3 regions of the Actinoallomurus acaciae genome follow, and region 2 is predicted to be linked to each of the others. Evidence: riboswitches for the same ligand, from Rfam matches in the RefSeq annotation. Region 2 holds a riboswitch; each other region holds the start of a gene.
The links. Region 2 has a riboswitch for fluoride ahead of ACFFNX_RS06900 (hypothetical protein). Riboswitches for the same ligand answer to the same signal wherever they lie in the genome.

Region 1 (11,946 bases), on a different contig from region 2:
GGTGACCGGGCCCAACCAGGGCGGCAAGACCACGTTCGCCCGCACCTTCGGCCAACTGCACCATCTCGCCGCGCTCGGCTGCCCGGTCCCGGGCCGCCAGGCCCGCCTGTCCCTGTGCGACCAGCTGTTCACCCATTTCGAACGGGGCGAGAACCTCGCCGACCTGTCCGGCAAACTGCACGACGACCTGGTCCGTGTCCACGACATCCTCGAGCGGGCCACCGACGCGAGCATCGTCATCATGAACGAGGTCTTCACCTCCACCACGCTCCACGATGCCGTCACGCTCGGCACACGGGTACTGGAAAAGATCATCGCGCTGGATCTGCTGTGCGTGTGCGTCACCTTCGTCGACGAGTTCGCCGCGCTCGGGCCCTCGACGGTGAGCATGGTCGCCGCGGCCGTGCCCGGCAACCCGGCTCTACGCACCTACCGCATCGTCCGCAGACCTGCGGACGGGCTCTCGTACGCCATGGCCATCGCCGACAAGTACGGCATCACCTACGACCGCCTCATAGAACGGATCAACGCACGCGCCGAGGGGAGGCTCGCGTCGTGAAGGCGTTCCTGCTCCATCCCGACCGCGACGTCGACTGGAAGACGGGACTCGAAGACCCGGACCTGGTCCGGGACCTCGGCCTGGACACGCTGCTGGACGCCATGGCCGGCGACGACGCCCTCGTCCGTGACGTGGCCGGACACGCCCTGCTGAACTCTCTCGGCGAGCCCGGCACCATCATCTACCGGCAGCAGATCCTGCGCGACTGGCTCGACCACCGCGACGTACTGATCGAGATCTACAACCTCGCCGCCGAGACCATCGCCGGTGAACGCCGTATCTGGCCCGGCTTCCTGCGTAGCCCGGACTCGATCATGTACCGCTCGGTCCAGGCGATGGACCTGTTCCTCGGGCAGTTGCGCAAGCTGCGCACGATCGCCGACGACCACGCCGCCGACGTCCACTCACCGGGGCTGACCCGGTTCTTCCGGATGCTACGGGCCGAACTCGACGACGCCTACTTCGCCACCATCGAGGACCACCTGCGCCGCCTGAAGTTCAAGAACGGCGTCCTGGTCAGCATCGAACTCGGCACCGGCTGCAAGAACACCGGTTACATCCTGCGCCGCCCACACCCCAAGCCCGGCTGGCGGGTTCGCCTGACCGGCGACCGCAACCCCTCGTTCACCTATCGCATACCCGACCGCGACGAGGCCGGCGGGCGGGCACTGGCCGAGATACGGGCGCGGGGCATCAACCTCGCCGCGGACGCGCTGGCCCGGTCCTCGGACCACATCCTCAGCTTCTTCACCATGCTCTGCCGCGAACTGGCCTTCTACGTCGGCTGCCTCAACCTACAGGCCCGGCTGAGCGGCAAGGGCGAGCCGCTGTGCTTTCCGGCACCGCTGCCCGCGGGCCGCCCGGTCCTGACCTGCCGCGGCCTGTACGACACCTGCCTGAGCCTGCGCCGCGACGAGCGGGTCGCGGGCAACGACGTCGACGCCGACGGAGTGCCGCTGATAGTGATCACTGGGGCGAACGAGGGCGGCAAGTCGACTTTCCTGCGCAGCGCTGGCCTGGCCCAGTTGATGATGCAGGCCGGCATGTTCGTCTCGGCCACCTCCTTCACCGCCGACGTAAGCCATCGTCTGTTCACTCACTACCGCCGCGAAGAAGACGCCGAGATGGAAAGCGGGAAGCTGGACGAGGAACTCGCCCGCATCAGCGCCATCGCCGACCAGGCCGGCCCTGGCAGCATCGTGCTGTTCAACGAGTCCTTCGCCGCCACCAACGAACGCGAAGGCTCCCAGATCGCCCGCCAGGTCGTCCACGCGCTCTTGGACTGCGACATCAAGGTCCTCATCGTCACCCACCTGTACGACCTCGCCGACGGCCTCCACCGCGAGCACACCGACGACGCGCTGTTCCTCCGTGCCGGGCGCGAAGCCGACGGAACCCGCACGTTCCGCCTCCAGGTCGGTCAACCACTGCCCACCAGCTTCGGTGCAGACCTCTACCAACAGGTCTTCGGCGCCCCACCGCGATCCTGACGCGCGTCGACGGCCGCTCGCCGCCGGGGTCTACGACCCCGGCTTCGGCTTGAGGGGCATGACGGGGAGCACCGTCCTGCCGAACGTGCTGGCGATGATGTCGGCCGCAGCGTGGTACCAGGCCAGGACCGCGAAGACCAGCGTCACCCAGCCACCGGCCTTTGTCGCTCCCGTGTAGCCACCGCCGATACCGATCGCCAAAAGTACGAGCCCGATGAAGATCAGCGCGATGATGGCGACCAGCACCGCGTCGGTGCGGAGTGATGCGATGAGGAAGAAGAAGGACAGTACCGCGAACATCGCCAGGAAAAGACTCAGCGCCGAATCCAGGTTGGCCGCTGGAATGTCATGAGAGAACAGGGTCTGGATCGCCCCGTAGATGACCCAGAACGGGCCATATGAGCCGAAGACGACCGCGCCGAAGAGATTGCCGCGGGTAATTTCGAGTACGGCGACCAGTATCTGAATAAGCCCGCCGAAGAAGAACGCGACCGGAAGGACGATCGAAGCTCCTTTGGCATCGAGCAGCCCGGCGTTGTACATGCCGAGCATGAACGAGGTCGTCGCGAACGCGGTGACCGCCCATGCGCCGGGATCGGCCATCCCAGGGCGAGGGTTCAGTGTCGGTTCATCGTTGGATTGTCCTGCCGAAGGGCCGTTCGTGGTGGCCATGCCATCTCTCCTTCTTCGGTTGCGTGCGGACTCCCCTTATTAACCCCCGTCGTCACTGCAATCGGGTATTCATGCAATGTCGGCCGACTCGGCGAGACGAGCCGAGCCGAGTGTTGTCGCGCCCAGATGCCGTGGCTTCGCTCGGCCATCGCGGAGAAGCGCACGCAGGCGTTGACAAGTTGCAGGTGCGGTCAGTACCTGAAGCGCGTGGGAAGGCAATTCTTGGCCCAGGGCACAGTCCCCAGCAGCGGCGCATTCCCCGCAGAAGGGCCGGGCACGGTTTGGATGCTTCTAGCGGCCCGCGCAATTGACTTACTTCGACGACGTCGTAAGCGCGCAAGGCGGCCTCCATAAACTCCTAGAGGCCATCAGCGCCACGACGACGCGGTTGATGGCGAGCCTCATCGCCACCGAGTACGGTAACTCGTATCGGAGTGAGGCGCCATACCCTTTGTGGCGGGGCCGTTACCGGCGGGGCGGTACGGCGAGTGCGTAGGCGACCGCGATCGCGGTCAGGCCCATGAGGACCAGGCCTGTGCTCGGCACGGTCGGCAGGAGTAGCGCGAGCGCGACGGTTCCACTGCCGGCCGAACCGGTGGCGAGCGCGGGCAGGACGAACCGGAACGGCCGCGACTCGCCGACCGTCTCCACGGACAGCAGATAGCTGAAGATCAACAGCCCTTCGCCCAAGACCGCCGAGACGCCGCCCCCGCCTGTCGCGGTCGCGAGCGTCGCCATCGCCGCCGCCGTGACCGCGGCTGGGGATCGGGTGCGTTCGGGCAGGGTCAGCAACACCGCCGGCACGCCCACCATGACCGCTGGGCGGGCCCATCCGGAGGCGAGGACCGCGGCGGCACCCAGCATCGCCAGGCCGATCACCACGGTGAGGGCCTTCATCGACGCCTCCGGGGGACCGCAAGACGCCGGCGGGGGCTGAACGCCGCGTCGAGGGGTTCGCGGATGGTGGTGATGCCGACCTCGGCGAGGTCGCGTCGCAGGACGGTTCGGTCGATTCGCCACAGCCGTAGCGCGAGCATGTCGAGCCTTGAGCGGGGCCGGGCCGGTGGCTCCCGGTCGAGGACGTCGATGACCAGCACCGGGTTGCCTCGTCGCCGCAGGCCGAGGATCGCATCGATGACGCCCTCGTCCAGGAGCGGGGAGAACACGATGACGAGCGCTTGGGGCGGAAGCGCGACACGAGGCACACGGTCGGGGTCGGGAGGCAACTGGCTGTGCAGGCGGCGCAGGTCCAGGACGCACTCGGCGATGCGGTAGAACTGACGCTCTGCGCTGCCCGGGGCGAGCCAGCGGACCTGACCGCCCAGGCCGACGACGCCGACACGGTCGCCGCGGCGCAGGTAGGCGGAGGCGACCGCGGTCGCCCCGCGTACGGACGCGTCCAGGGTGCCGGCTCCCGGCGGCCCGATCTCGGTCCGGGCGTCGATGACCACGACGATGTCGGCCTGTCGTTCGGCGGCACGGGTCGTGACGTGAAGGCGCCCCCGGTGGCCGCTGGCCTTCCAGTTGATGTCCCGTAGCCGGTCGCCGGCCAGGTACGGGCGGATGCCGGCGAACTCGACGCCCGCTCCCTCGGCGCGGCTGACGTGTTCGCCGATCCAGCGGGGCAGGTCGGGCGGCAGGAGCGCCGGCCGGACTCGGGGACCGCGGGGAAAGACGACGAGTTCGCCGGCGGGCAGGTCCAGCCGGGCCTGCCACATCCGGTGGCCATGCCGGCACTCGATCCGTACCCGCCCGATGGGATGCCGTCCCCATCGCGTGGGCCGCAACCTCCACCGCGTCTCAGCCCGGCCGGGGGAGTCTCGTCCTTGCCGTGGTGCCGGTGAGCCGATCGTGATGACGTCGGACGGTCGTAGCCCGAGTGTGATCACATCGAGGTCGCCGGGGGAGACGGCGACGACGGTCAGGTCGACGTCCTCGTCCTCGAAGCAGCGGCGTGCCGTGACCGTGATGTGCACCTGGATCTCGCCCGGGCGCATGAGGGTGTGCCCGGCGGCCAGCGCACACAGCAGCGGCGCGGCGAGCAGCAGCGCTGTGGCGTTCCGGAAGGCGATCGCGGCCAGCAGCGCGAGCAACGCCATGGTGGCGAGGCGACGTGCGTGCGGTGAGGGCCGCCAGGCGAGGGCGTGCCGATCGCGATGGCCGTTCGTCTCCGCTCTCCGGGGCGGGCTCCCGCGCATGCTCATGGGGAGGTTCTCGGTACGGGAGCGCGGTCGAGGATCTCGGTGATGACGTCCTTACCGGTGACCTGCCGTACCCACATCTCGGGACGCAGCACGAGCCGGTGGGCCAGCGCGGGGACGGCGATCGCCTTGACGTCTTCGGGGAGGACGTAGTCGCGGTGGTCGAGCATGGCGTGGCCGCGGGCGAGCTGAACGGTGGCCAGGGTGCCGCGTGCGCTGGCGCCGACCGTCACGTGCGGATGGGCCCGGGTCGCGGCGACGAGGTCGACGACGTAGCGGATCACGTCCGGGTCCACGTGGACTCGCTCGATGCCGGCGCGCATCGCCACCACCTGTTCGGCGTCGACGATCTGGGACAGTATGGGAGGAACCGCGCCGTCGCGGAGCCGACGTTCGACCATGGCGGCCTCATCGCGGGGCGGCAGGTGGCCGAGCCGGACCCGTATCGTGAACCGGTCGAGCTGGGCTTCGGGGAGCGGGTAGGTGCCTTCGTACTCGATCGGGTTGTCCGTGGCGAGCACGATGAACGGGTGTGGGAGCGGCCGGGTCACCCCGTCGATGCTGATCTGCTGCTCGGCCATCGCCTCCAGCAGCGCCGCCTGAGTCTTCGGCGGTGTCCGGTTGATCTCGTCGGCGAGCAGGAACTGGGTGAAGACCGGGCCGGGCCGGAAGACGACGCCTCCGGTCCGCGGGTCGTAGACCGGCGCGCCGGTCAGGTCGGCGGGCAGCATGTCCGGCGTGAACTGGACACGGGTGAAGTCCAGCCCGAGGACGGTGGCGAACGACTTGGCCATCAGGGTTTTGCCGAGCCCGGGGAGATCCTCGATGAGCACGTGGCCGGATGCCAGGATGGCCAGCAGGACGAGACCGGCCGCATCGCGTTGGGCGACGACGGCGCGATCGATCTGGTCAAGGATCTCCTCACAGTGCCGGGCCGTCTCAGCCGGGTCCATCACGTCCGTGGGCGCGGTCACAGCGTCTCCAGCCGGTCGGCGATGCGGGCCAAGGTGACCATGTCGACGCCGGGCGCGTCACTGTCAGAAGACGCGGGCCGGCTCGGGTCGAGCAGCGGCCAGAGTTCCTCGCCGAGCAGTTCCCGGGCGCGCTCGGGAGATCGTGCCGGATCCAGGCCGTATCGGTCGGCGAGCCTGGCTGTCAGCAGACGCTGAAGCAGCGGACGCGTGGACAGGTCGTAGTGCCGCGCCGAGACGTCGGCCCACCCGAGCGCGCTGTGGATTCGACGGTAGCCCGGGAAGGCACGGGCGAGGTCCCGGGCCGGTCGGCGACGTGGCGGTGACACAGCGGGCGGACCTCCCGGCACGACGGCCCGCAGGATGAGCAGGCTCAACGCGGTCAGCCCCGCACAGGCGACGATCAGTCCCTCTCGATTCGCGAGCATCCACGCGGTGGCCAGGCAGCAGACCGCCCCAAGGGCGAGCAGAGCCCTCATGACGCGGCGTCCAGATCGCGCCGCAGCCGCGACAGAGCGGCCCGGGCCGCGCGTCGATGCTCCTCGCCGATCGGGTGGGGGCTGTAGCGGGCCTCCCGGAACAGGTGGGTCAACGTCGCGGCGGCCTCGGAGCGTACCAATCCGGCGGAGGCCGCCCGGTCCAGGACGTCGGCCGGGGTGTCGGCGTCGGCGGGCGCGGCACCGGATCGGGCGAGCACGCGCTCCATCGCCGTATAACAGGCGATCACCGCCGCCCGTGGAACGTCTGCCCTGTCCAGCGCCTGCTCTGCCGCGACAACGGCCGGGACCAGCGGATGCCGTCGCCGAGGCGACACGACGGCCCCTGCCGCGGCGGGCCGCCGCGAGAGGATCAGGAGAACGACCGCGGCGACCATCGCCAGAGACGCGGCCACCACCGGCAGCAGTGCGGGACTCGTCGATGCGCCCCGGCCCGGCGGAGACGGCGCGCGGGACGACGCCGGGCCATGCGACCACCCCAGATGGTCGTGGAACGATGCGCCGTACGGCGCCGCGGCCAGGAGTCCGAGGGGAATCGCGAGTACGGCCAGCGCGAGCACCAGCCCCACCAGCCGAGCGAGGCGACCGTGTGGCGGCTCGACCACGATCCGCCACCCGACCGGCCTGCGCTGCGGACGCCGCCAGATCATGGCGATACCCGCGATGACCGCGATGGCCGCGCCGACCTCAAGCGCCGCGACGACCACCAGAACCGAGACCGACGGCGGGTGTGCGGCCGTGGACGGCAACCGATGAAGGCCCCGCCAGGCACGAAGGCCGACGACCCCTACCCCGAGCAACAGCGCGACCGCCCCGGTACGGGCGTCGATGGCACGCATCGATGGCACGGCACCTCCCTGACCTCGCGTCAGGGACCGTCAGCGGTCGTGCCGCAGTTCGCAGGTGAGCCCCATCACCTCTGTAACCCGTCCATTGTGCCCCATCGCCTCTTGCGGCCGGCGCGTGATCTCGCCCACCTGAGAAGTCGACGAGCCGGTGAACACGGCACTGCTGCGCCCGCTTCTGCCGGAACACGGCTCTTCGCAGCTCTTCACCGGCCCGCGCTACCGACGAGCGTCGGCAGGGGCGATACCGGCGGGACGCCGTCGTCCTCGATCGCGTCGGCGACGATGACGGTGATGTTGCCGGGGCCGCCGTACCGGTTGGCCTGCTCCATGAGCCGGGCGACGGCGTGGCGAGGGTCGGGTGAGGTCGCCAGCACCGCGAGCAACATCTCGGGCGCCACAGGTCCGGTCAATCCGTCGGAGCACAGCAGGTAACGGTTGCCCGGCAGAGCGAGATGCAGGCTCAAGTCGGGGATCTGGTCGATCTCCCCGTCCAGGACACGGATCAAGCGCTTGCCATGTCTGGCAGGGTGGCCGAACTCGGTGGAGAGCAGGCGTTCGAAGGTGTGGTCCTCGGTGAGTTGCTCAAGGCAGCAGTCATGAAGCAGGTAGGCACGGCAGTCGCCGATGTGAGCGAGCGCCAGATGGGAGCCGGACCGCAGCATCGCGGTCAGCGTGGTACCCATCCCGGTCAGTGCGGGATCGGCTGCGACACGCCGGGCGATCGCCTCGTTCGCCCGGCTGACGCCTTCACCGAGTACCCGGGTGAGCGCAGACACCGGTACGTCGGTGTCGGCCGAGGCGAGACTCGAGATCACGGTGGAGCTGGCGATCTCACCGGCCGCGCGTCCGCCCATTCCGTCGGCGACGGCCAGCAGCCGCGGGCTGGCGTACCCGGAATCCTCATTGATCGTGCGGATCTGCCCGGTATCGGAGGCCGCGGCGTAGTCGAATGTAAGCGCGTCGGCGGACGTGGCATGAGGAGCGATGGGGTACATGACGGCCTCCTACCTGGATGAGGTAGGGACCGTTGGCGGCGTGTCCGCGGTCGGCGGCGAGTCCCTCCGCCGTCCTTCACCTCAAGGTTACTGCGACTTCGCCCTCGACGGCGAGCGGCTCACACGCGTCTGCTGCGAAGAACCACTGGTGATCTCCGGCGAGCCCGCGTTCGGCGCGCACCGTCGCGTTGGTGGATCAAGCCGACGCGTGATCGGCCGCCGTACCCTGTCATGCTTGCCGTATGTCGGCAGAGGCGGTCGAGATATTCGAGCGGCACCGGGCGCGACTGCTCGGCCTGGCGTATCGGATGCTCGGTTCGGCCGCCGAGGCCGAGGACATCGTTCAAGAAGCGTTCCTGCGGTGGCACCACACCGAACCCGGCTCCGTCGAGGTGCCGTCGGCGTGGTTGGCCAAGGTCGTGACGAACCTCTGCCTGAACCGGCTCGACTCCGCACGCAGTCGCCGAGAGCGATATGTCGGGACGTGGTTGCCCGAGCCGGTGCTGACGCCGGACGGCGCGTTGGGGCCGTTGGAGACGGTCGAGCAACGTGACACGGTGTCGTATGCGTTCCTCGTGCTCGCCGAGCGGCTCACCCCGAGCGAACGGGCGGTGTTCGTGCTGCGCGAGGCGTTCGGCTACAGCCACCGTGAGGTGGCCGAGTTGGTCGAGCTGTCAGAGTCGAACTGCCGGCAGCTGCATCGCCGTGCGAAGAAGCGGTTGGCCGACGCCGGGCTGCCGCGGTCCGTGGCCGATCGGCCCGACCACCGCGCACTGGTGGAGCGGTTTCTCGTCGCCGCCCAGAACGGTGATCTCGCCGGCCTCGAGCGGATGCTCGCCGAGGACGTCAGCTCGGTCGCCGACGGTGGCGGTCTGCCAGGCGTGGCGCGGCGGCCCTTGAAGGGCGCGGTGCGGGTCGCGCGGTATCTGGCCGCGACGGTGAGCCGAAGCGTCGAGAGTGTGACGGCGTCCATCCAGGAGGTCAACGGCGCACCCGCAGTACTCGGCCGGCTCGGTACGGCGCTGGTCGGCGTACTCGTCCTGGAGATCGTGGGCGAGCGGGTCACCGCCGTCCGGATAGTGGCCAACCCGGACAAGCTCCGCTTTCTCGGGGACCAGGCGGCGCGGTTGTCACGTTCACCGGAGGTATCCGGTTCCTAGTAGCGGAAGACGACGTCTCGAGCCATGACGGAACGGAGCAGTGAATGACGACAACGGTTCTGGTCACCGGCGGTACCGGGCGGCTCGGCCGCACTCTCGTACCGCGGCTGGCCGACGCCGGCCACGGGGTGCGCGTGCTGACGCGCAGGAGGCGCGAGCCGGCCGCCTGGGAGTGGGCGGTCGGTGATCTGCGCACCGGAAGCGGACTCGCCGAGGCGGTCACCGGCGCACAGGCGATCATCCATCTGGCCACGACCAACGGGCGCGGTGACGTGGCCGCGACGCGCAACCTGCTCGAAGCGGCGGCGCCGGGGAGACCACACCTGGTGTACGTGTCGATCGTCGGAATCGAGGACGTCGCACTCGGCTACTATCGCGCGAAGCTGGCCTGCGAGCGGCTGATCGAGGAGTCCGGGCTGCCGTGGACGATCCTGCGCACGACGCAGTTCCACGACCTGATCACCGCGATATGCGATGCCCAGCGCAGGCTGCCGGTGACCATGATGCCGTCGAAAGTGAGCTTCCAGCCGATCGACGTCACCGAGGTCACCGATCGGCTCGTCGGCATCGCCGCGGCACCGGCCGCGGGACGGGTGCCCGAGCTCGGCGGACCGCAGGTGCGTGACGCGGCCGAACTGGCCCGCACCTACCTCCGGGCGATCGGCCGCCGCCGCGCGGTGTGGTCGGTTCCCCTGCCGGGCAGGGCGATACGGGACTACCGTGCGGGCAACCACCTCACTCGGGAGCGCGCGGTCGGACGGATCACGTTCGACGAGTTCGTCGCCGGGATCGCGCGCGAGCGGAGCGGCCGATGAGCCGGTGGCCGCGTGCCGGAGTCGGATTTCTCGCCGCGAGCCAAGCCGTCGTCGGCACCTGGGCGTTGTTCTTCCCGGTGAGCTTCTTCTCGCTCGAAGTCGTCGGCATGGGCATGGCCTACAACGAGCATCTGATGCGCGACTACGGCGCCATGACTCTCGCCAGCGCGGTGGTGCTCGGCGCCGCAACCGTTTACCCGCGACAGATGCTGACGGTCGTCGCACTCGCCATGTACCTGACGTGGGCGGTTCCGCACTTCGTGGTGCACCTGACGATGCTCGACCACCTGGCGTCATCGACCGGCGCGATGCTGATCACGGCGCTCGTGCTCGCGATCGCCCTGGCGGCCGCACTGCTGGTGCTCGCAGTGTCACACGGCCGCAGGCGTAGCCCTCGTAGACGAGGAACCGTTCCTTCTTGACCATCAGCATCGCGTCCCCATGCAGAGTCCACGTGAGCACAGAGGGCGAGCAGCAGCACCAGCACGAAGATGATCACGAACGCCATCAGGGGAGATCACGGTCGGAAGCGATCACGACCACTGGCCACCGACGAGCAAAAGCATCAGTCGCGGCGACGCAGAGCAGGAGGAGAACCATGGAGCAACATCAGCCCATCCTCCCCAGAACGAATCTGGCGGGCATCACCATCACCGCCCTGTGGCGTCTGGTCGCCGTTTCCGCGGACGGTGCCATACCGCTGCGGGGCACACTGGTGCTGGAGACCCCCGAGGGCTGTTTCCTCCTTTTCTACGCCCAGGAAGGTTTCACCATCAGTGGCCCATCGCCGCGCTCGGCCCTCCGCTGGCCCGCCGAGCCCGACCTGTCCATGGACGACCGCGGCGCCGAGGAATGGCTCGAATTCGGCACGCTGGAGGACTCCACGATCTCGCCCTTTCCACTGCCCGTCCGAACGATGCGAACATGGACCGCTCAAGGCGACTACCTGGCTGCCGTCGCATTGTCCTTTTCAGACGGCACGACCGAGCTCGTCGTCACCACCACCGACTCCTTCGATCTGGAGTGCGTAGACCGCGCCACTGCCACGGCCTATGTCGCCGCGGTCGCCGAGAACCTGGGCCTACCGGTCAGGCACGCCGTATTCTCCGCCGACCGGCCACCTCGCTGATCGCGTGGCTACGCATGACGGCCAGGATCGGGGGCGTCCGGCACAGGTTCGGACCGTTCGGTGGTGGCGGACCAGCCGACGATCGCCCAGAGAACACGCCCACGACGTAGACCACCCCGGACCAGGTGGCGACGTGGGTGAAGTCGGCGACCCACCGCTGGTCGGGGCGAGCCGCCGTGAAGTCCCGTTGCAGCAGGTCGGTGGCCCGTACGTGACCGTCGTCACGTACGGTCGCGCGGAGCTTCTTGCCGCGGCGGACGCCCCGCTCGCGCGTCACAGCCGGGCGGCCGTACAGCGGGCCACGACGATGCCCTCACCCACGGCCGACGAGGCCGCGGCCGCGGCGGGTACAGGGATCCCGCCGACGCCCGCCTTGGGATTGACCGGGGCGAGACGAGGCACGGGGCCGGCGCGAAGTTCTTCGGCTGCCTGCCCCGTGAACGACTTCAGGAGCCGGCGGAGTGGGTCACCGCGACGCGCGGGGAGCGGCGGTTCTTCGCGCGGCGACGGCCCGGCGCGGGGCGGCTGTTCCGGGGGCCTGCGGCGGCCGGAGCGGGCAAGACGACGGGGATGCCGGAGGGCGTGCGGGCGCCGGTGATGCGGCCGAGT
Region 2 (8,180 bases):
GGTGGCGGCGGATCGCGCCCGCCAGCAGTTCGGTCTGCCCCGCGTTGTCGGTGAAGACGTAGAAGAAGCGGGGATCTTCGATCAGCCGTCCCTCCTCCGCGGGCACCGCGAGGTCGAGATCGAGGAGTTCGGCCGCGTCATCGCGGACCACGGCGAGCTCACGGTCCAGCATGGCGACGAGCCGGGCGTCCAGGTCGGACAGGCCCTCCTCCAGGCTCCGCCGCCGCTGGTCCCGCCACGTCTCCACGGCGGTGCGGGTCAGGTCGACGACGTGGTCGCGTCCCTCGCGCTCGACCTCATCGGGTTTGGACAGCTCGCCGACGGCGGTGGCGATCCGGTTCGTTATCCGCGACGTCAGCCCGCGCGCCGCCTTGTCGGCCTGATCGTTCAGTGCGGCCAGCAGCCGCCGGCTCTCCGCCTCGACCAGGTCGACCGCGTCCCGCCGCCGCGCGGCGACGACGTCCAGCCGTTCCCGGAACGTCTCCAGCCGACGTGCCGCCTCGCCGCCGCGCATGTCGAGAACACGCCGTTGCAGACTGACCTCGTCGGTCAGCCGATCGATGAGGCGCTGCGCCTGCCGGGCCACCGACTCCTCCAGGTCGCCGGCGCGACCACCGGAGAGGTAGTCCGTGAAGTCCCTCGCGAAGGCCGCGAACCCGGGATCGCCGGTGCCGGCTCGTGCGCAGACCGGCCGGACGGCGATGTCCCGCCCGACGGCCCGGCTCGTGTGCTCGGCCGCGAAGGCGAGTGCCTCCTCCCGCTCCGCGCCGCTCAGCCGATCCGCCTTGTTCAACAGGATGAAGGTCGTCACCGAGCTCTCGGCGACGCGCTCCAGCAGCGCGCGCTCGGCGGCCGACAGCGGCGGGTCGGCGGTCAGCACGAACACCGCGGCGTCCATCGTCTCCAGGACGCGTTCGGCCTCCGCGGTGTTGTGCTCGTAGACCGACCCGGTGCCGGGCGTGTCGACGATCTCCACGCCGTGGTTCAGCAGACCGGCGTCGAGGTCGACCGTCACGCTCGCGAGCCTCAGGCGGTTACCGGGGTTGCCGCGCTCGGTGACCAGGTCCGCGAGCTCGTCCAGACCGCGCTCTTCCGTACGCCCGTCGGCGTACCGGGCGATGACCCGCTCCCGCCTTCCGTGGCGCACCACCGTGGCCATGGCGGTCACCGGCGTCACCCCGGTCGGCAGCACGGCGCGGCCCACCAGCGCGTTGACGACCGTACTCTTGCCCCGCTTGGCCTCGCCCGCGACGAGCACGCGGATCCGGTCCGCGGCCAGCCGTTCACGCAGACCGTCGATGCGCTCGCGATCGCCCGGATCCGCCAGCTCGGCGAGTCCGTCGAGAACGCCGAACAGGACCGCTCGGCGATCCATCGCGTCCATCACGGTCTCCTTTCGCCGGCGATGGGCGGCCGTCCTGCCGCCGCTACCACGTGGCCTCGCGGTGCTCGGCGTTCCCGTTCCGGTGCGCGGCGTCACAGGACAGGCAGCGGACGCGCCGCGCAGGCGGGCTGACCGGCACGGTCATCAGCGCCATACCGCCGAGCACCTTCTGGGTGAGGGTGTGCTCCCGGACCTTCGCGTGGTCACCGCACACGGCGGCCCCGCAGCCCGTGCACACCGCGACCGCGGCGACCTGGAGACGGAACTCGGTCGCACAGTCCAGACAGTTCACGGTCATACCTCCCTGGATTCCTGGGACACCGGCAGCCGAACGGGAGTCAGACGTGGTCTCTGCATGAAAAAACGGCCTCCTACCCGATCAGGTAGGGACCGTTGGCGGTATGACCGCGGTTCGTCGGCGAGCCCCTCCGCCGCAATTGATCATAGTTTAACCTGCCATGTCGCCTCCGGCCCAGTGCTCGCCCCGGCGAGCCACCGGACGCGGCGGATGGCGGAGACCCGTGGCCGCAGGACGGCTTACGGCCACGGGCTGGATTCACAGACGATCACTGCTTACCCTGATGTCACGGCGGAGGGGCCCGCCGCCAACCGCGGAAAGACCCGCCAACGGTCCCTGAGACCAGCACGCGACGCTTTCCGCGGAGGGCCCGTCATGCAACCCTGCCAGTGCGCCGCCGAACTCGACGCCGCCGACACACCCCTGCCGACCCGGCTCCGGCACCTGTACGTCTGCGCCGGACTGTCGACGTACCAGATCGGCGAGATCGTCGGCATCGACCGGCAACGTGTCACGCGGATGCTTCGTCACGCCGGCGTGGCGGTACGGCCGCGCGGAGCCGTCCGCGAGCGCCCGCGACGCCGCGCACCCGACCCGCCGGATCTGCCCGCCATGCTGGAGAAGCTGTACGTACGCGGGCGCCTGACGAGCCGGCAGATCGCCCGGCTCGTCGGTGTGCCCGAGCGCCGCATCCGTGAGCGGCTGCGGCAGCTGGGGATACCGACGCGAACACGGGGGCGCTGCAACCGGGAGGACCGCACCGTCCTGGACGGCGAGCGCCTGACGCACCTGTACGTCTTCGACGAGATGTCCGCCGACCAGGTCGCTCGTGCCTTCGGCGTCTCCCGCAGCGTCGTCCTGCGCAACGCGCACGAGCTGGGCCTTCCGATCCGGGTCGCCGGTCCGCCGCGGGACGGGACGGCGGGCCGGCAGATCGAGCTGATCCACGCCCTCTACGACGACTCCCTGGTACGCCGCGCGCTGGAGCGCCACGGCATCCCCCAGGTGCCGGCCGGGGGCCCGATCTGGCAGCGGTTCCCCGCTCCCGTCCCGCTGAGTGAGGAACTGCTGCGCGATCTGTACGTCGTCTGCGGAGTCGGGTCACAGCACATCGAACTGCTGACCGGCCAGCCGTCGGAGACCGTACGGCGCATCATGTCCGACCGCGGCATCGCGTTGCGACCGCCGGGGGGCCGGTCGCCGTTCATGCGCCGATGGCTCGCCGCCGAAGCCGGCGCCGCCCGCCCCGCCGCCGATACCGCGCTCAGCGTTCCAGAAGCGTCTCGAGGCGCCCGCTCGGCAGTTGCAGTGCCGCGAGCACCGCGGACAGGTCGTCGCGCTCGGCCCCGGTGATCGCCTCACCGCGGGCGTGCAGGCCGGTGAGGAGGTCATCGAGGGATTCTTCCCAGCGCCCCTCGGCGGCAGCGTTGTTGATCCTCTCCAGCGCGTGCCGCGGCAGCCGGTCGGCGAACCGGCCCGGCAGCGCGCGCATCGCCGCGGCGATCCTTCGCTGCTCCTCACGCGTCCTGGCGGCATCCGGCGCGGGACCGCCGCGGCTCGTGGAGCCGCTGGTGATCCCCAAGAACGCCAGTGCCTCGTTCACCACACTCACTTCATCTCCCGGAAGGTCGCGGTCAGGCCGAGCGGGTCGGCCGCCTGTCGTGGGCCCGGAGGCCGCGGTTCGTTCAGGTCCGGCGCGTGAGGCACCCGGCGTTCCCGTCGGCCGTCATCGCCACAGGTCGTCCTCGCTCAGGCCGAGGTAGGCCCGGCCGTCGACGATGGTGGGGACCCGGCGCCAGCTCGTGGCCTCCCGGCCGACGGGCTCGTGGCGAAGCGCCCATGCCTGTTTGAGCGTGTCCTCGTTCAGTTCCCACGCGCTCTGGCGGAGCCGGGTCAGCAGCCGCCGCCCGAACCGCTCGGCACCGCGGGCACCGGTGAGCCGCTCGCCGTGCCGCAGGCACAGGCCATGGCCGCCCTCCAACGCCGCCTGTACGTGCCGGTCGTCGGCGCAGGCCCGGATGAGGGCGAGACAGCGGTCGGCGGCCGAGGCGGCGGACCGGCACACACGGCAGGTACGGTCACCGTCCAGGTTCGCGACCGCGCGCCGGTACCGGTCGGTGACGTCGTCGTGCGCTGGACGGCGCCTCCGGCGTTGGCCGGACAGCGGTCGCGCGGACGCCGCGACCTCTTCCACCTGTGCCTGGACGGCCGCGCGGCGGGCACGCGCCGCGCGGGACTCCTCACCCGCGCGCTGGACGAGGTCGTGCAGATGGCGCGGGCAAAGCCGAAGGTCGCGCTCGCCGGGTTCGTCCTCGGCGACCAGCCAGGTCAGGTAGGTGTTCTCCGCTCGGCCGATCTGCCGGCAGCAGGGGCACGAACCGGCGTTCAGATCGTCGGCGAGCCGTTGTGCGGGCGGCCGATCTGCCGGTTCATGATGGTCGGCGACCAGCGGGTACAACCGGGACCGGGGTACGGCATCGGGGTCGATGCCCGCGACGGTGGTGACGGCGTCCTGGTCCAGCTCCGCCCGTACGACGTCGGCGGCGACCGCGGCCTGGGCCGGGCTCAGCCTGGACAGCAGGGATCGCAGGTGCGGGTGGCACAGGCCATGCCGCTCTTTCAGCACTTCACCGACGTGAGGGTCCGCCAGCATGGCGATGAGCGTGTCGGCGGCGGCCCGCGAGCGGGCGTCCGCGCCGGCGCACAGCGGGCACGGCGACAGGGCGGGCGCCCTGCCCGTGGCGATGAGCCGCTCGACGCGATCGATGGCGGCGCGCAGGACGAACTCCCACGGCCGGCGAAGGACGGCGGGCTTGTCGAGCGCGACCAGCCGTCGGGTGTGAGCCGGGCAGAAGCCCGACGAGCTCCCGAGCGCGGTCAACGTCCCCGGATCGCTGTGATGCTCGATCTCGAACCAGCGCAGCCAGGTCTCGGCCGCGTCATCGCGCTCCCGGCACAGGGCACAGCCGTCCGCGCCCAGCAGGCGCCCGGCATCGATGGTGCTCTCGTTCCCAGAACCGCGTCGCTGGATCACCGACCGAACCATGGCTGCCGCCTCCGTACTCGAAGCAGGAGCCATCAGCGGCCTGTGCCGCGGTTTCGGTGAGCCCCATCACCGGTCGGATGGTTATCTGCCCAACCGCGGACGCGGCATGCACGGTCCGATGGAAGTGATCAGCAGTCCACGGCGTTCGCGGAGACCGCGTCTCCTGCCGGCCGCGGGTCACCGTCGCGATCCCCCGGCGTCGCGAGCCCGATCGAAGGCCGCGTTGATCTCCCGGTCGGCGGCGTCCCGTCCTTGCCAGCCACGTGTGTCGGAATCCTTGCCGGGCTCCAGTTCCTTGTAGATGTCGAAGAAATGACCGATCTCCGCGCACACGAAGGCCGGAACGTCGCCCAGGTCCCGCACGCCGGCGTACCGCGGGTCGTGCGCGGGGACGGTGAGGATCTTGGCGTCGGGTCCGTGTTCGTCGTGCATCCAGAACACCCCGACCGGACGCGCGGCGACGCTGCATCCGGGGAAGGTGGGTTCTTCCAGCAGCACCATGGCATCCAGTGGGTCGCCGTCTTCAGCGAGGGTCCCGGGGACGTAGCCGTAGTCGGTCGGATACTGCGTGGCCGTGAAGAGCATGCGGTCCAGGCGGATCCGGCCGAGCCGGTGATCCATCTCGTACTTGTTCCGCGAGCCTTTCGGGATCTCGATGACGACCTCGAGTTCCATGACGCCTCCTTGTCCGGTCCGGGCGACGAACCTCGCCGCTGCGGGCCGAGGCGGCGTCGCAGGCACGGGGCCGTTCACCTCAACCTTGCCGCACGTCGTCTCGCGCGGCCTCTTCGGCCGGCGACACGCAGTCGAGGATCTCATCACGCAGATCGCGCAGCCGCTCACCCGGCAGCCCCAGGACAAGGGAGGAACCATGGTGGGTGTCGGCCCATCGCCGCATTCGGCAGCCGCTGAGGGCCGCCTCGTGGAGGACGAACTGATGGCACAGCAGGACGGTGTCCAGTTCGCCGCGGAATCGAAGCAGCGGACCCATCAGCGGCAGCGCTGCCAGCTCGCCCCGCAGACGGTAGTAGCGGGCGAGCAGCCGCCCGCACTCGCGTGCCGAGGCGCCCGGATCCGGTCCGAGGCAGCCGGCGATGGCGCGCTCGGCGGCCGTCTGCAGGCGAACCCCGCGATGGGCGATCGCCAGCAGATCCGCCTGCGGGTGGCCGCCCGTACCCGGCGTATCCATGACCGCTCCTCCTTCGACAACGTCTTCGAGGAGAGGCCATCAGCGGAACCGCGATTTCGGCGAGCCTCATCGCCCACCGCTCCGTGAATCACCGGGCGGTATCACCACTCTACGTCTTCGGCCGCATGTCACTCTGGCACCTCGCCCAGGTCGCCGAATACACTGATCGCGGCGATGAGGCTCGCCATAACCGCGCCGGACGGACGCTGATGGCCTCTACCTCTTTTTCAGGGTGGAGGCCTGTCATGCACGACCAGAACGGTTTCGGCGCCGACTCCGACGTCACGCTGGTACGCCTGCGGTGCTCGGTGATCGTCTTCCGCGATGAGAGCGTCCTGCTGCTCCATCGCACCCGAAACGGTGGCGACTGGGTGCTGCCCGGAGGATGCCCTCGCCGCGGTGAGGGCATGGCCGCCTGCGCCCGTCGTGAGGTCCTCGAAGAGACCGGGCTGCGCGCCGAGGTCAACCGGGTCGCCTTCGCGCTGGAGACCATCGCCCCCGAGGGCGCCGAACGCACCCTCGAGATCGTCTTCTGGGCCGCCGAGGCGTCGACCTCGACGGTGGTGACCGAGACCGAACCCGGCCTGAAACCCGCCTTCGTCCCGCTGGACGCGCTTCCCGACCTCGACCTGCGGCCGCCGATCGCCGGCCACCTGCGGGGGCTACGAGCACGCCTCCCCTCGACCGCACCGTACCTGGGCAATCTGTGGCGGCCCCGCAACGAACCCGCCCCGCACATGTAGCGCTCCTTCCGGGCTCCCACACCCGGGCCAGAGGCCCGCGGACCTGCCGCCGACGACCGCGGACACGCCGCCAACGGTCCCGATCCGAATCGGGGTAGGAGGCCGCCATGCACCCGAACGCTCCCCGCCGTCATGGTCGCGGACGCGGCCGACGGCCGCGGCGGGCCATACCGGCCGTGGCGGGCGCGGTGGACCGGTGACGGGCGGACGAGCGCCGGACACGCACCGGACGAAGGCGCCGGGGGCGTCCGCCGCCCTGAAGTTCGTGCTCATGGTCGGCGTCATGAGCTTCTTCGCCGACTTCGCCTACGAAGGCTCCCGCAGCATCATCGGGCAGTACCTGAAACTGCTGGGTGCGGGGGCATTCGCGATCAGCGCCGTCACGGGGTTCGGCGAGCTCGCCGGCTACGGCCTCCGCCTGATCTCCGGCCGCCTCGCCGATCGGACCCAGCGCTATTGGCCGGTGACCATCAGTGGCTACGTGCTGCAGATGTCGGTGGTGCCGCTGCTGGCACTCGCCGGGAGCTGGCAGGTGGCCGCCCTGCTGATCGTTCTCGAACGGGTCGGAAAGGCGACCCGGAATCCGCCACGCGACGCGATGCTCTCGCACGCGGCCAAGGACCTGGGCTACGGCTGGGCGTTCGGCGTGCACGAGGCCCTCGACCAGTTCGGCGCGATGTTCGGCCCCCTGGCGGTCGCGCTGGTGCTGACCCTCGGCCGGCACGACTACACGATCGCGTTCGCCGCGCTGGCGATCCCGGCCGCGATCACGCTGTCGCTGGTCGTCGCGGCCCGCCTGTTCTATCCCCGGCCGCAGGATCTGGAGGCGGGCCCCGCTCAGGTCGGCACCGGTGGCCTGCCGCGCGTCTTCTGGATCTATCTGGCCGCCGGCGCGCTCGTGGCCGCCGGGTTCGCCGACTTCCCCCTGATCGCCTACCACTTCCAGCGGGCGGGGACGGTGTCGGCCGGCCTCACGCCGCTGTTCTACGCGGTGGCCATGGCCGTCAGCGGGGTCGGCTCGCTGATCCTCGGGCGCCGGTACGACCGTGTCGGGATCGGCATCCTGCTCCCGTTGACGATCGTCACCGCGTCATTCGCACCGCTGGTGTTCCTCGGAGGCTTCTGGGCCGCCCTCGCCGGTGTCTCGCTGTGGGGTCTGGGAATGGGCGTGCACGAGTCGATCATCCCGGCGGCCGTCGCCCCGATGGTCTCCTCGAACCGGCGGGCCTCGGCGTACGGGCTGTTCACCGGCGTGTACGGGACGGCGTGGTTCGTCGGCAGCCTCGTGATCGGAGCGCTGTTCACCCTCTCGCTGTGGGCGGCGGTGGCGTTCTGCGTCGCCACCGAGCTCGCCGCGATCCCGCTGATCCTGACCGTACGGGCCGGTGCTCGCTCGCGGAGGCTCAGGTGATGTGGAGCTGCACGCCGACGGCGGCGACGATCACACCGCCCGCGGCCAGCCCGGCGGCCCAGCGCACGCGGTTCCCGCCCACCACCGCGCCCAGGACGGCCGCCAGCAG
Region 3 (10,632 bases), on a different contig from region 2:
ATGTCCCGCATCTGTGCGGCGAACTCGTCGATTCCCGCCGACAGCGCCGCATCCTCCAGGTCGCCGAACACCTCGTGCCGGTACTCGACCGCCTCCACGCTGCTCAGCCGCGCGTGGAAGAACGGCGCCAGGTCGTACTCCTCGCGCCCGGCGGTGATCGAGGCGACGACCTGGTCGAGGTTGAGGTCGGGGAAGTAGTCCGGCTCGGGTGCCCGTCCCGCCGCGGACTGATCGTCAGGTCGGATGAACAGGACACTGGGGAAAGACACGGCGACTGCACCTCCCGGCTCGATACGGGCCGTGGACGGACGCGTCAGCGACCGACCACGTGTAGAGGCCATCGGCACGGGATGTGCGGTCAACGGCGAGCCTCATCGCCGGGCACTCTCATGATGCGCCCGATCGTGTGGCCCCGCCAAGTCATGAGCCTCGACTGCGAGCGAGATCACGGGGTGGCGCGGCAGGGAGCCGTGCTGCCACTTGTGCACCGCGGAGATCGCAGCTGACACTGGTGGATATGGGGGAAGGGTCTGCCGTGGTCGTGGTCCACCCGCCGGGCCCACGCGGACGGCTCGTGACCGTCGAGGGGCGGACGGCCGGCTACGCCCTGGATCGCGTCGACCTGCTGTGGCTGATCTGGGACGAGGGACTCGACCCGGAAGAAGTGCGGCTGGACGATCCGGACTGGGTCGAATGGCGAGAGGCCGGGCCGGATGTGTGGGGTCGTGGCGGCTCCGGTACGTGATGGCCGACGGAACATACATCCTGGAGGGCCCATGAAGAGAACCCACCGTCCTGCCATGGCCTCCGACCATGCGGCGCGCCTCGTCGCGATTCTGAAGCGTGCCGTGGACCTTCAGCCTGAGGCCGATCGGATCGTACGGGCCTGCTCCGCGCCCGGTGACGTCCCTCGCTCCATGCTCTCGGACGCCCAGCGGGTCACCTCCGTCTACGCCCGGCTCGGCGAGGAACTCGAGCCGCTCCGTAGTGATCCGGCCGTATCGGGGCTCGCCGTCCCCGCGCAGCAGTGCGTCGACCATCATCTCCTCCTGGTCGACGGGGCCGCGAACATGGCCCTGCCACCGCCGCCGTACCACCGCCGCACCGACCCGCGCGCTGCGGCCGAAGGCCTGGGCGAACCGGGACGACGCCTCCGCGAACTCCTGCAAGACGCGCGTCGGCTCGCCGGCGAATGAGGGCTCAGCCGCGCGGCACGACGAAATCGAGCAGCACCCCTGAGCGCGGGCGCAGCGACGCCCAGCCGTCCGGAACGGCGAGCATCGCGATCGCGCAGGTGGGGAACCTGGTCTGCGCCCGGGCCAATGCGTCACCGACCGCATCACCGGCCAGATACAGCGTCAGCGCCTGCACCATCGGCGCATGGCCGACGAGCAGCAACCTGGTGACCCGGTCGGGCACCTCTGCGATGGCATCCATCACGCGTTCGACGTCCGCGTCGTAGAGCCGGTCGTCATAGGTGACCAGGGGTGCGGGCTGCAAGGCGCCGGCCGTCAGCCGCCACGTCTCCCGCGCCCGGCGTGCCGTGGAGCACAGGACGTGATCCGGTATCGCCCCGTTGTCGCGGAGCCAGACCCCCGCCCGCGGCGCGTCCCGTCGGCCGCGGTCGGCCAGGGGGCGCTGGTGATCGGCGACGTCCGGCCAGGCGGACTTGGCGTGGCGGAGGATGGCCAGCGTCCGGACGGAATCGGCGACCACCTCAGCCTCGCGGGCCGCAGGTCCGATGATCCGCCGGCATGGCGGTGCCGACGGGGTCCTCCGCCTGCGGGACGTACCCGAGGATCTCGTCCCGCAGATTTCGCAGCCACTCGGCCTGCAGCCCCAGACCAGAACGCAGGTCGGCCGGTTCCCTGTGGCAGCCGATGGCCGCCTCGTGCAGGAAGAACTGATGGCACAGCAGCAACGTGTCCATCTCCCCGCGGAACCGCAGTAGCGGACCGGAGAGCGGTAGTGAGGCCAGTTCGCCGCGCAGCCGGTAGTAGCGGGCGAGAAGACGCCCGCACTCACGCGCGGAAGCGTCGGTCTCCGGGCCACCGCAACCCGCGATGGCCCGTTCGGCCGCCGACTGCAGCCGGACTCCCTCATGCGCGATCGCCAGCAGGTCGATGACCAGATCGCCGTAGCGCTGTGGCTCCACGCGACGACGTACGCGGTCGCGGTCCTCCGCGACTCGGATGCCCATGACCGTCCCCTCCTCCGGCACAGCCGTCCAGGAGAGGCCATCAGCGAGATCGCGTTTTCGGCGAGCCTCATCGCCCATCGCTCCACGAGCGACATACACCAGTTTACGCCCATTTGTTGCTCCGTCCTGGCGCTCAGGCGACAGCGGCGAATAAACTGAAGACAGGCGATGAGGCTCGCCCTGACCGCGCGAATATGACGCTGATGGCCTCTACTCCCAAACCTGTGGAGGCCGTTATGCGCGCAGATCACGATGCCACGCTCGTCAGGTTGCGCTGCTCTGCGATCGTCTTCCGGGGCGACGAGGTCCTGCTGCTCCACCGCGCCCGAGACGGTGGCGACTGGGTCCTCCCCGGAGGATGTCCCCGACCCGGCGAGGGGCTGGCCGCCTGCGCCCGGCGCGAGGTGCTGGAAGAGACGGGGATTCGCGCAGAGATCGACCGCGTCGCCTTCGCGCTGGAGGCGATCGACCCCGACGGCGCCGACCGCACCATTGAGATCGTCCTGTTGGCCGCCGACGTGCCCGCGGCAGCGGCGGTCGAGGCGACCGAAGCGGGACTCGAGCCCGGCTTCGTCCGCCTCGACGCCCTGCCCGAGCTGAACCTGCGGCCACCGATCGCCGGTCATCTGCGCGGCCTGCGGACACGCCTGCCCTTGACCGCGGCGTACCTGGGCAACCTGTGGCGGCCCCCGCGACGGCGCCATCGTCGAACAGCGGCGACCAGGAGGCTTCCGGCCGTGCCGGTCGGAACGTATTCGCCATATCGATCGGGACGAACATCGCAGTAGGCTGCGATGGCAGCACGGCGGAGGGGCCCGCCGTCGACCGCGGACACGCCGCCAACGGTCCCTACCCGATCCGGGTGGGAGGCCCCCATGCGTCCAAAGATCCCTGACTCCGCGCAACGGCCCGAAACGATCAGACTCGAGCACGCCGTGGGCTCCGTGGTGGGTCGCGTCCGCCCGAACAACGAGGACTCCGGGTACGCCGGCGCGCGACTGCTGGCCGTGGCCGACGGGATGGGCGGACATGTCGGTGGCGAGATCGCCAGCTCGACCGCGATCTCCAATCTCATCGCCGCCGACACCGAGGTTCCGGTCACCGCGCTCACCCGTACGCTGGGCGAAGCCGTACGCAGAGCGAACGAGGCGATCGCCCGGCGCATCGCCGAGGACGTGGCGCTGACCGGCATGGGCACGACGCTCACCGCGATGCTGTGGTCCGGCGCCCGCATGGCGCTCGCCCACATCGGAGACTGCCGCGCCTACCGGCTCCGCGACGGCCATCTCGAACCCCTTACCGAAGACCACACCCTTGAGGCGCTCCTTGCCGCCGAGCTCGGCCGCCCCGTCCGGCACGGCAACCGCCTGACACGCGTCCTCGACGGGAACATCGACCGGCGCCCGGACCTGAGCCTGCATCAGGCCATGCCGGGCGACCGCTACCTGCTGTGCTCCGACGGCCTCACCGGCCCGGTCGCTCCCGCCACGGTGTACGCGCTGCTGGCGACCGCGGAGAGTCCCGGTCACGCCGTCGCCCGGCTCATCGAGCAGGCCGACCAGGCCGGCGGACCCGACAACATCACCGTCGTCGTCGCCGATGCCATCGGCGGCGACGACACCGCCCGGCCGCCCCTGCCGTCCGCGCCGACCCTCGTCGGTGCGGCGCGGACGACCATCTGCCGAGGAAGGACGGAGTGATGCCGACAGTGCGTGAATCGCGGACCGGAAGACGTGTCAAGGTCCTACGGCACGGGCCCGCTCGGCCCTCATGCCATCACCGGCACATCGATCACCCTGGAAGCGACGAGGAGGTTGATCATGCAGGTCATCATGGGCCCCCGGAATGTGGTCGTCGGATTCGACGGGTCTCTCAACTCCACCGTGGCGCTGCGGCGGGCCGGTGCCGAAGCACGCGAGCGCCATGCCCGGCTCGAGGTCGTCCGCGTCATTCCCCGCGAAGACGGCCTGTGGCGGACTCTGACCGCGTGGCTGCGGCTGCGCGGCGAGGTGCAGCGGCTCGTGCCCCGCGCGCAACGCGTGACCACCCGTCTGCGGATCGCTCGCGGTGACACCGGCACGCAGCTCAGCCGCCTGGCCGAACGGGCGGATCTGCTCGTGGTCGGCGCCGGCCGAGAATCTCGGAACGGCGCTCCGCTCGCCGGTGCGACCGTGTCGGCTGTGCTGTGCTCCCCACCGTGCCGCGTGATCGTCTGTGAGGACGACACGGACGCCGAGGTCTGACCGCGTCGAGCCTGTTCAACACTGATGGGAGCCGAGAAAGGCTACGACCGGAACAGCGCCGCGCCGTCTCACGTACGCGCCGTCGTGTCCCTCGGGCGCAGGGGGTGGTCAGCCGGCCGGGATTCGTGCGCTGAGTGTGGTGCCGCCGCTCGCCGGGCTGGTGAAACGGATGGTGCCGCCGAGGGCCTCGACACGGTCGCGAAGGCCGATGAGCCCGGATCCGCGAGCCGGGTCGGCTCCGCCGACGCCGTCGTCGCGTACCGTCAGCCGTATCTCACCGTCGACCTCGGCGACCTCGACCCATACGCAGGAGGCCTGTGCGTGCTTGGCGGCGTTCGTCAGCGCCTCGGACACGACGTAGTACGCGGCCACCTCGGTGGGTTCGGGCAGCTTGCCGTCGATCCGCAGCTGGAGCTCGACCGGGATGGGGGAACGCCGGGCGAGCGTGGCGAGGGCCGGTCTCAGACCGCGCTTGGACAGGATCGGCGGATGGATGCCCCGCGATATCTCCCGCAGCTCTTCCACGACCTCGGTCACCTCGGTCGCCAGCCGGGACAGCTGTTCCCTGAGGTGCCCCTGGTCGGGCGGCACGTCGCTCTCGGCCATGCGCAGCTTGAGGCCGAGGGACACCAGGCGCTGCTGGGTTCCGTCGTGCAGGTCGCGTTCGATGCGGCGGCGGACGGCGTCGCCGGAGGTCACGATCCGGGCCCGTGAGGCCATCAGTTCGCCGCGGTTGCGCTCCAAGGAGACGGCCATGGTGTTGAAGGAGTGCTGGAGGTCGCCGATCTCGGCGTTACCGGTCTCGGGCATCCGTACGCTGAAGTCTCCGTCTGCGACCTTGACCGCCATGAGCGACGTACGGCGAACCGGCCGGACGACGCAACGCGTCAGGTAACCGCTGAACCCCGTGATCAATACGATCGAGGTCGCGATGCCGCCCAGGGCCACCAGGACGGCCCGGCTGGCGGCCTGGTCCGAACGGGCATCACGTTCGGCCGCGAGACCGTGTTCGAACCGGATGAAGTGGTCGAACTGCTCGCGGATCCCATCGACACGCCGTTTCCCCTCCCCCGTCGACGCCGTCCCGCTCATCTCGGTGATCGCGCCCTGCCTGGTGGCCTGCACCGCCGGTTCGGAGTACTCCCGGAGGTAGGACCGGCTGTCTCGGACGATCTTCGCCGCGCGTTCGGCCTGTTCGGGGTGGCGCTCGGCCGCGAGGCTGTCCAGCTGCGCGGCGTGCGTGTCGAAGCCGGCCCGCGCCGCCGTCCAGGGCTCGAGGTACGCCTCGTCCCGGGTGATCAGGAATCCGCGCTGGCCCGTCTCCAGGTCGATGACGAGCCTCTCCAGATCATGAGCGGCCGCGAGCACCCTCTCGGAGTTCCTGGCGATCATCGCCGTATCGCGCATGACGGTGATCGCCCCGGCGAGGAAGCCGAAGACACCGCCGATGAGCAACGCCAGCAGGGCACTCGCCAGCGCCACACGGGGGGTGAGCCCTCCCCGTATGCGCAACCTGCGCCTCAGGCCCCTTACCCTCATCGTGATCCCCTGACCGGCGCGCCTGCCGGTCATAATGGAAAATCCTTATATATATCACTCTACGTGCACGAAAGTGTGCGGCTCCCGGGATCGAGGCCCCGTACCGTACGACGCTCAGCACACGATCGCGACCGGGCAGGGTGCGTAGTGGGTCATGTACTGGCTCACCGATCCCAGTGGTCCGCGCATGTCGCCGAGCCCACGGCGCCCGACGACGAGCAGTGTCGCGGCCTCCGCCTCCGCCATGAGCGCTCGGCGAGGCGGTGCCGTGACGAAAGAGGTCCGCACCGGCACCTGGGGGTACGCCGCGCGCCGGGCGGCCACCGTCTCCTCGAACCGGGCGGACGCCCGTCTGTTCAGCTCCTCCAGGTCGGGAACGGCGGCGGCTTCGGCGCCCCCGAGGTCGAGCGAGCCGCAGACGGCATGCACGCCGACACCGCGCAGCGCCGCCTCCTCAAGGGCGAACGCCAGCGCCGCGCCGCTGGCCGCCGAGCCGTCCACGCCGACGGTGACCGGGCCGTCCTCGACCATGGACGTCTCGCGGACCACGACGAGCGGGCAGTGCGCGTGTGCCGCCAGCTGTGCCGCCACCGAGCCGACGAGCAGGCCGTCGAAGCCCTCATTACCGCGGTGCCCGACCACGAGCATCCCCGCCTGGCGCGAGAGCCCCAGCAGGGTTTCGGCGACCGGGCCGCGCACCGCGTTCGCCCTGGCGGTGAGGCCGGGCGCCATGCCTCGCGCGATGCTCGCGCCGCGCTCGGCCGTGTACTCGCTCATGAGACGGAACGTCTCCAGGATCTCCGGGGAAGGGGGCATCGCGGCCACCGGCCAATGCCATACGTGGCAGGCCGTGAGCGGCATTCCGCGCAGCGACGCCTCGCGGGCCGCCCAGCGGAGCGCGTACCTGCTCTCGTCCGAGCCGTCGTAGCCGACGAGCATCTCGACCCCGGGCATCGCGATCTCCTTCCGCCTCCCCCACATGCTTCGCGAACGAGAGCGCCCGCGGCAGGGGCGAAGGTCCCCCGGAGGCGCCGCTCACCGGCAGTGCCCCGCGGGCGATGCGACGCGCCCGCGGGCCTCACCCGGGCGGCGCGGGTTCCCGGTCGCCGCCACCCGCCAGGTACGGACGCAGCGTGTCGACCAGGCGGAAGAGGTCCAGCGGCATCGGGAAGATCAGAGTCGAGTTCCGCTCGGAGGCCACCTCCGCCATCGTGGACAGCACGCGTAGCTGCATGGCCGCCGGGTGTTCCTCCAGGACGACCGCGGCGCGCCCCAGAGTCTCGGCGGCCTCGAACTCGCCGTGGGCATGGATGACCTTGGCACGCCGGTCGCGTTCGGCCTCGGCCTGCCGGGCCATCGCCCGCCGCATCGTCTCCGGCAGCTCGACATGCTTGACCTCCACGAGCGTGACCTTCACCCCCCACGGGCTGGTGACGTCGTCGATGATCCGTTGGAGTCGCTGGTTGATCTCGTCCCGTTTGACCAGCAGTTCGTCGAGGTCGACCTGGCCGAGAATGGACCGCAGTGTGGTCTGGGCGATCTCCGACGTCGCCGTGATGTGGTTCTCCACGGCGACGACGGACCGGTTCGGGTCGACGACGTTGAAGTAGGCCACCGCGTTGACCCGTACGGTGACGTTGTCCTTCGTGATCACGTCCTGCGGTGGAATGGCCATGGTCACGGTGCGCAGCGAGACCCGGACCATGCGGTCGACGATCGGGATGATGAAGAACAGCCCCGGCCCCTTGGCGCCGATGATCCGCCCCAGGCGGAAGATCACCCCGCGTTCGTACTCCTTGACGATCCGCACGGCCGTCATGAGGACCAGCAGGACGACGACGACGGCGATCACGATTCCAGTCAGAGAATCGTTCATGGTCTCTCCTTCGGTAGTTCCTCCTCGGCCGGTTCGACGATCAGGGTGAGGTCCTCGACGGACACGACCCGTACGCGCCGGCCTTCGCTGAGGTCGTGGTGCGGGGCGCGTGCGTTCCACCAGGCCCCCTCGACGAACACCTGGCCGCTGTGGCCGGCGGCGTGGCGGACCACGCCTTCGGCGCCGATGAGGAACTCCCGCCCGGTCGCCGGTGTGGACCGGCGAGCCCGCCACGCGAGCCGGCCGGCCAGCAGCGCCCCGCCGCCGACGACGATCACCGTCGGCCAGAGCACCGCCGGGCTCACTCTGATCGAGCCTTCGAACAGGAACACACCCGACAGCAGCAGCGCGATCGCACCACCGGCGGCGAACACGCCGATCCCGGGTGTGAAGATCTCCGCGACGAACAGCGCGGCGGCGAGCCCGAGCAGGGCCAGACCCGCGACGTTGACCGGCAGCACGCTGAGCGAGAACAGGCCGAGGACCAGCAGCGCCGCGCCGATGACGCCGCCGAGGCCCATTCCGGGGCTGGCGAGCTCGTAGATGACGGCGAGCGTGCCGATCGACAGGAACAGGTAGGCCAGGTTCGGGTCGGCGAGTATCTGGAGGAACCTCCGCATGAGTCCCATGTCGTGCTCGACCAGCCGGGCCCCGGCCGTGTGCAGGATGACCACCTGGCCCCCGCCGACGGTCACCCGCCGGCCGTCGAGCTCGCGCAACAGCGCGCCGCGGTCCGGCGCGATCAGGTCGATCGCGTGGAGCCGCAGGGCCTCCTCGGCGGTGGCGGCGCGGCCCCTGCGCACGGTGTCCTCGGCGAAGGCGACGTTGCGGCCCCGCTGCGCGGCGATGCTGCGGATGTGGGCGACGGAGTCCTCCACGATCTTGCCTTCGGCCTGCTTCCCGTTCTGGATCGCCACCGGCGTCGCGGCGCCGATGGTGGTGCCCGGCGCCATCGCGGCCACGTTGGCGGCGAAGGTGATGAACGTCCCGGCCGAGGCCGCCCGGGAACCGGTGGGCGCCACGTAGACGACGACCGGCACACGGGCGCGCAGAAAGGAGGTGACGATCTCTCGGGTCGAGGTGAGCAGCCCGCCGGGGGTATCCAGCTCGACCAGGAACGCCCGATGGTTCTCGCGTTCCGCCCGCCGCACACCGTCCTTGAGGTGATCCGCGACGACAGGGGTGATCGCCCCCTCGACCCGGGTCGTCAAGATCGTGTCCGGCCGCGCGCCCGCCGCGGCCGGAAGGAGCGCGCTCCAGGCCACGGCCACCAGCCACACCACGACCGGCAGCCAGACCTGCGGCAGGAGTGTCCAGCGCGCAGCCATCGGGTCCCCCTCCCCGAACCACGGCTCGTATCTCCACTGTTCGTCGCGGGAAGGGCGATGACAAGCACACACAGATCACTTACCGTAGATGATCGGATACACTGTGTCACGATCATCTCGAGCATCGGGCGCCGCCGAAGGAGTCGGTCATCGGCAATCCGGAGACGAACAAGGCCACGCCGCCGCGGCGCCCCGGCCGCCGAGCGCCGGCGGGCGGCGCGTCGTCCCGATGACGGCGGGCGGGCATTCGGTGATCCTCGTCGCCGCGCTGGCCTCGATGGGCGTCCTCGCCGTACTCGCCCCGATCCTGGAGCGCTTCCTCGGGCGTAACGCCGGCTACGCGCTGTCCGCCGGTTTCGTCGGAGTGGCCGTCGTCCTCGGCTGGACGGCGCCGACGGCGCTGGCTGGCGGAGCCGTCACCGCGTCCTGGCCCTGGATACCCGACCTCGGCGTGTCCTTCACCCTGCGGCTGGACGGGCTGACGGCCCTGTTCTGCCTTCTCGTCCTCGGCGTCGGCGCGTTGATCATGGCGTACTGCCCGCGTTATCTGCCCGCGGGCGGCCCCCACGGCCTGGTCTACTTCCTGCTCACCCTGTTCGGCGGCGCGATGCTCGGCCTGGTGCTGTCCGGGGACCTGGTGCTGATGTTCGTGTTCTGGGAGCTGACCAGCATCATCTCCTTCTTCCTGATCGGTGCGCCCGGCGCCAGGTCGGTACGGGCGGCGGTGCGGGCCCTGCTGGTCACCGGGGCGGGAGGACTGGCGTTCCTGGTCGCGATCGTGCTGCTCGCGACCGTCACGGGGACCACTGACCTGACCGCGATCCTGGCCGCGCCGGGGCGCGTGCTGGGATCGCCCGTCGCGCCGGTCGTGGCGGCGCTGATCATCGTCGCGGCGTTCACCAAGTCGGCGCAGATACCGTTCCATTTCTGGCTGCCCGGGGCCATGGTGGCGATCACTCCGGTGAGCGCCTACCTGCACGCGGCCACGATGGTCAAGGCCGGTATCTACCTGCTGCTCCGTTTCTCCACGCTGTACGCGGGACGCCCCGGGTGGTCGCTCACGCTCACCGGCGTCGGCCTGCTCACGGCCGTGCTCGGCGCGGCGACGGCGTTGCGCGAGCACGATCTGAAGGCGCTGCTGGCCCATTCCACCGTCAGCCAGCTCGGCCTGCTGGTCGCCGCGATCGGGGTGGGCACGACGGCGGCGCTCGCGGCCGCCGTGCTGCACACGTTCGCGCACGCGCTGTTCAAGGCGACGCTGTTCATGCTGGTCGGCGTCATCGACCGGGAGGCGGGAAGCCGCGACATCAGGGAGCTGTCCGGGCTGATGCGGGTCATGCCGGTCACCGCCACGCTCACCGGCCTGGCCGGGATGTCGCTGGCCGGGATCCCCCCGATGATCGGTTTCGTCAGCAAGGAGTCGCTGTTCCAGGGGTTCGTGGGAGC

Region 1: linked by a shared signal. The riboswitch ahead of ACFFNX_RS04930 (acetate uptake transporter) and the one ahead of ACFFNX_RS06900 (hypothetical protein) in region 2 are both predicted to bind fluoride.
Region 3: linked by a shared signal. The riboswitch ahead of ACFFNX_RS04960 (hypothetical protein) and the one ahead of ACFFNX_RS06900 (hypothetical protein) in region 2 are both predicted to bind fluoride.

What each region holds. Positions count from the first base shown of each region.
Region 1 is NZ_JBHLZP010000020.1:10,854-22,799, reverse strand. Features, by position in the region: gene ACFFNX_RS04940 (MutS-related protein) at 1-559, shown strand, start outside; gene ACFFNX_RS04935 (MutS-related protein) at 556-2,049, shown strand; gene ACFFNX_RS04930 (acetate uptake transporter) at 2,080-2,721, opposite strand; fluoride riboswitch at 3,074-3,139, opposite strand; gene ACFFNX_RS04925 (hypothetical protein) at 3,187-3,618, opposite strand; gene ACFFNX_RS04920 (DUF58 domain-containing protein) at 3,615-4,925, opposite strand; gene ACFFNX_RS04915 (AAA family ATPase) at 4,922-5,896, opposite strand; gene ACFFNX_RS04910 (hypothetical protein) at 5,893-6,372, opposite strand; gene ACFFNX_RS04905 (DUF4129 domain-containing protein) at 6,369-7,229, opposite strand; gene ACFFNX_RS04900 (PP2C family protein-serine/threonine phosphatase) at 7,442-8,233, opposite strand; gene ACFFNX_RS04895 (RNA polymerase sigma-70 factor) at 8,476-9,393, shown strand; gene ACFFNX_RS04890 (SDR family oxidoreductase) at 9,438-10,208, shown strand; gene ACFFNX_RS04885 (hypothetical protein) at 10,205-10,630, shown strand; gene ACFFNX_RS04880 (hypothetical protein) at 10,807-11,337, shown strand; gene ACFFNX_RS04875 (hypothetical protein) at 11,297-11,614, opposite strand; gene ACFFNX_RS04870 (DEAD/DEAH box helicase) at 11,784-11,946, opposite strand, start outside.
Region 2 is NZ_JBHLZP010000032.1:19-8,198, reverse strand. Features, by position in the region: gene ACFFNX_RS06930 (dynamin family protein) at 1-1,384, opposite strand, end outside; gene ACFFNX_RS06925 (DUF2180 family protein) at 1,428-1,676, opposite strand; gene ACFFNX_RS06920 (hypothetical protein) at 2,058-3,035, shown strand; gene ACFFNX_RS06915 (hypothetical protein) at 2,947-3,294, opposite strand; gene ACFFNX_RS06910 (hypothetical protein) at 3,409-4,716, opposite strand; fluoride riboswitch at 4,745-4,808, opposite strand; gene ACFFNX_RS06905 (inorganic diphosphatase) at 4,906-5,403, opposite strand; gene ACFFNX_RS06900 (hypothetical protein) at 5,483-5,917, opposite strand; fluoride riboswitch at 5,941-6,000, opposite strand; fluoride riboswitch at 6,079-6,143, shown strand; gene ACFFNX_RS06895 (NUDIX domain-containing protein) at 6,163-6,660, shown strand; gene ACFFNX_RS06890 (MFS transporter) at 6,857-8,071, shown strand.
Region 3 is NZ_JBHLZP010000020.1:23,532-34,163, forward strand. Features, by position in the region: gene ACFFNX_RS04940 (MutS-related protein) at 1-269, opposite strand, end outside; fluoride riboswitch at 325-388, opposite strand; gene ACFFNX_RS04945 (histidine phosphatase family protein) at 518-745, shown strand; gene ACFFNX_RS04950 (hypothetical protein) at 801-1,196, shown strand; gene ACFFNX_RS04955 (SixA phosphatase family protein) at 1,201-1,716, opposite strand; gene ACFFNX_RS04960 (hypothetical protein) at 1,718-2,200, opposite strand; fluoride riboswitch at 2,225-2,284, opposite strand; fluoride riboswitch at 2,356-2,420, shown strand; gene ACFFNX_RS04965 (NUDIX domain-containing protein) at 2,437-2,988, shown strand; gene ACFFNX_RS04970 (PP2C family protein-serine/threonine phosphatase) at 3,076-3,900, shown strand; gene ACFFNX_RS04975 (universal stress protein) at 4,021-4,443, shown strand; gene ACFFNX_RS04980 (CHASE3 domain-containing protein) at 4,552-5,925, opposite strand; gene ACFFNX_RS04985 (universal stress protein) at 6,097-6,936, opposite strand; gene ACFFNX_RS04990 (slipin family protein) at 7,061-7,858, opposite strand; gene ACFFNX_RS04995 (NfeD family protein) at 7,855-9,186, opposite strand; partial or broken gene ACFFNX_RS05000 (proton-conducting transporter transmembrane domain-containing protein) at 9,416-10,632, shown strand, end outside.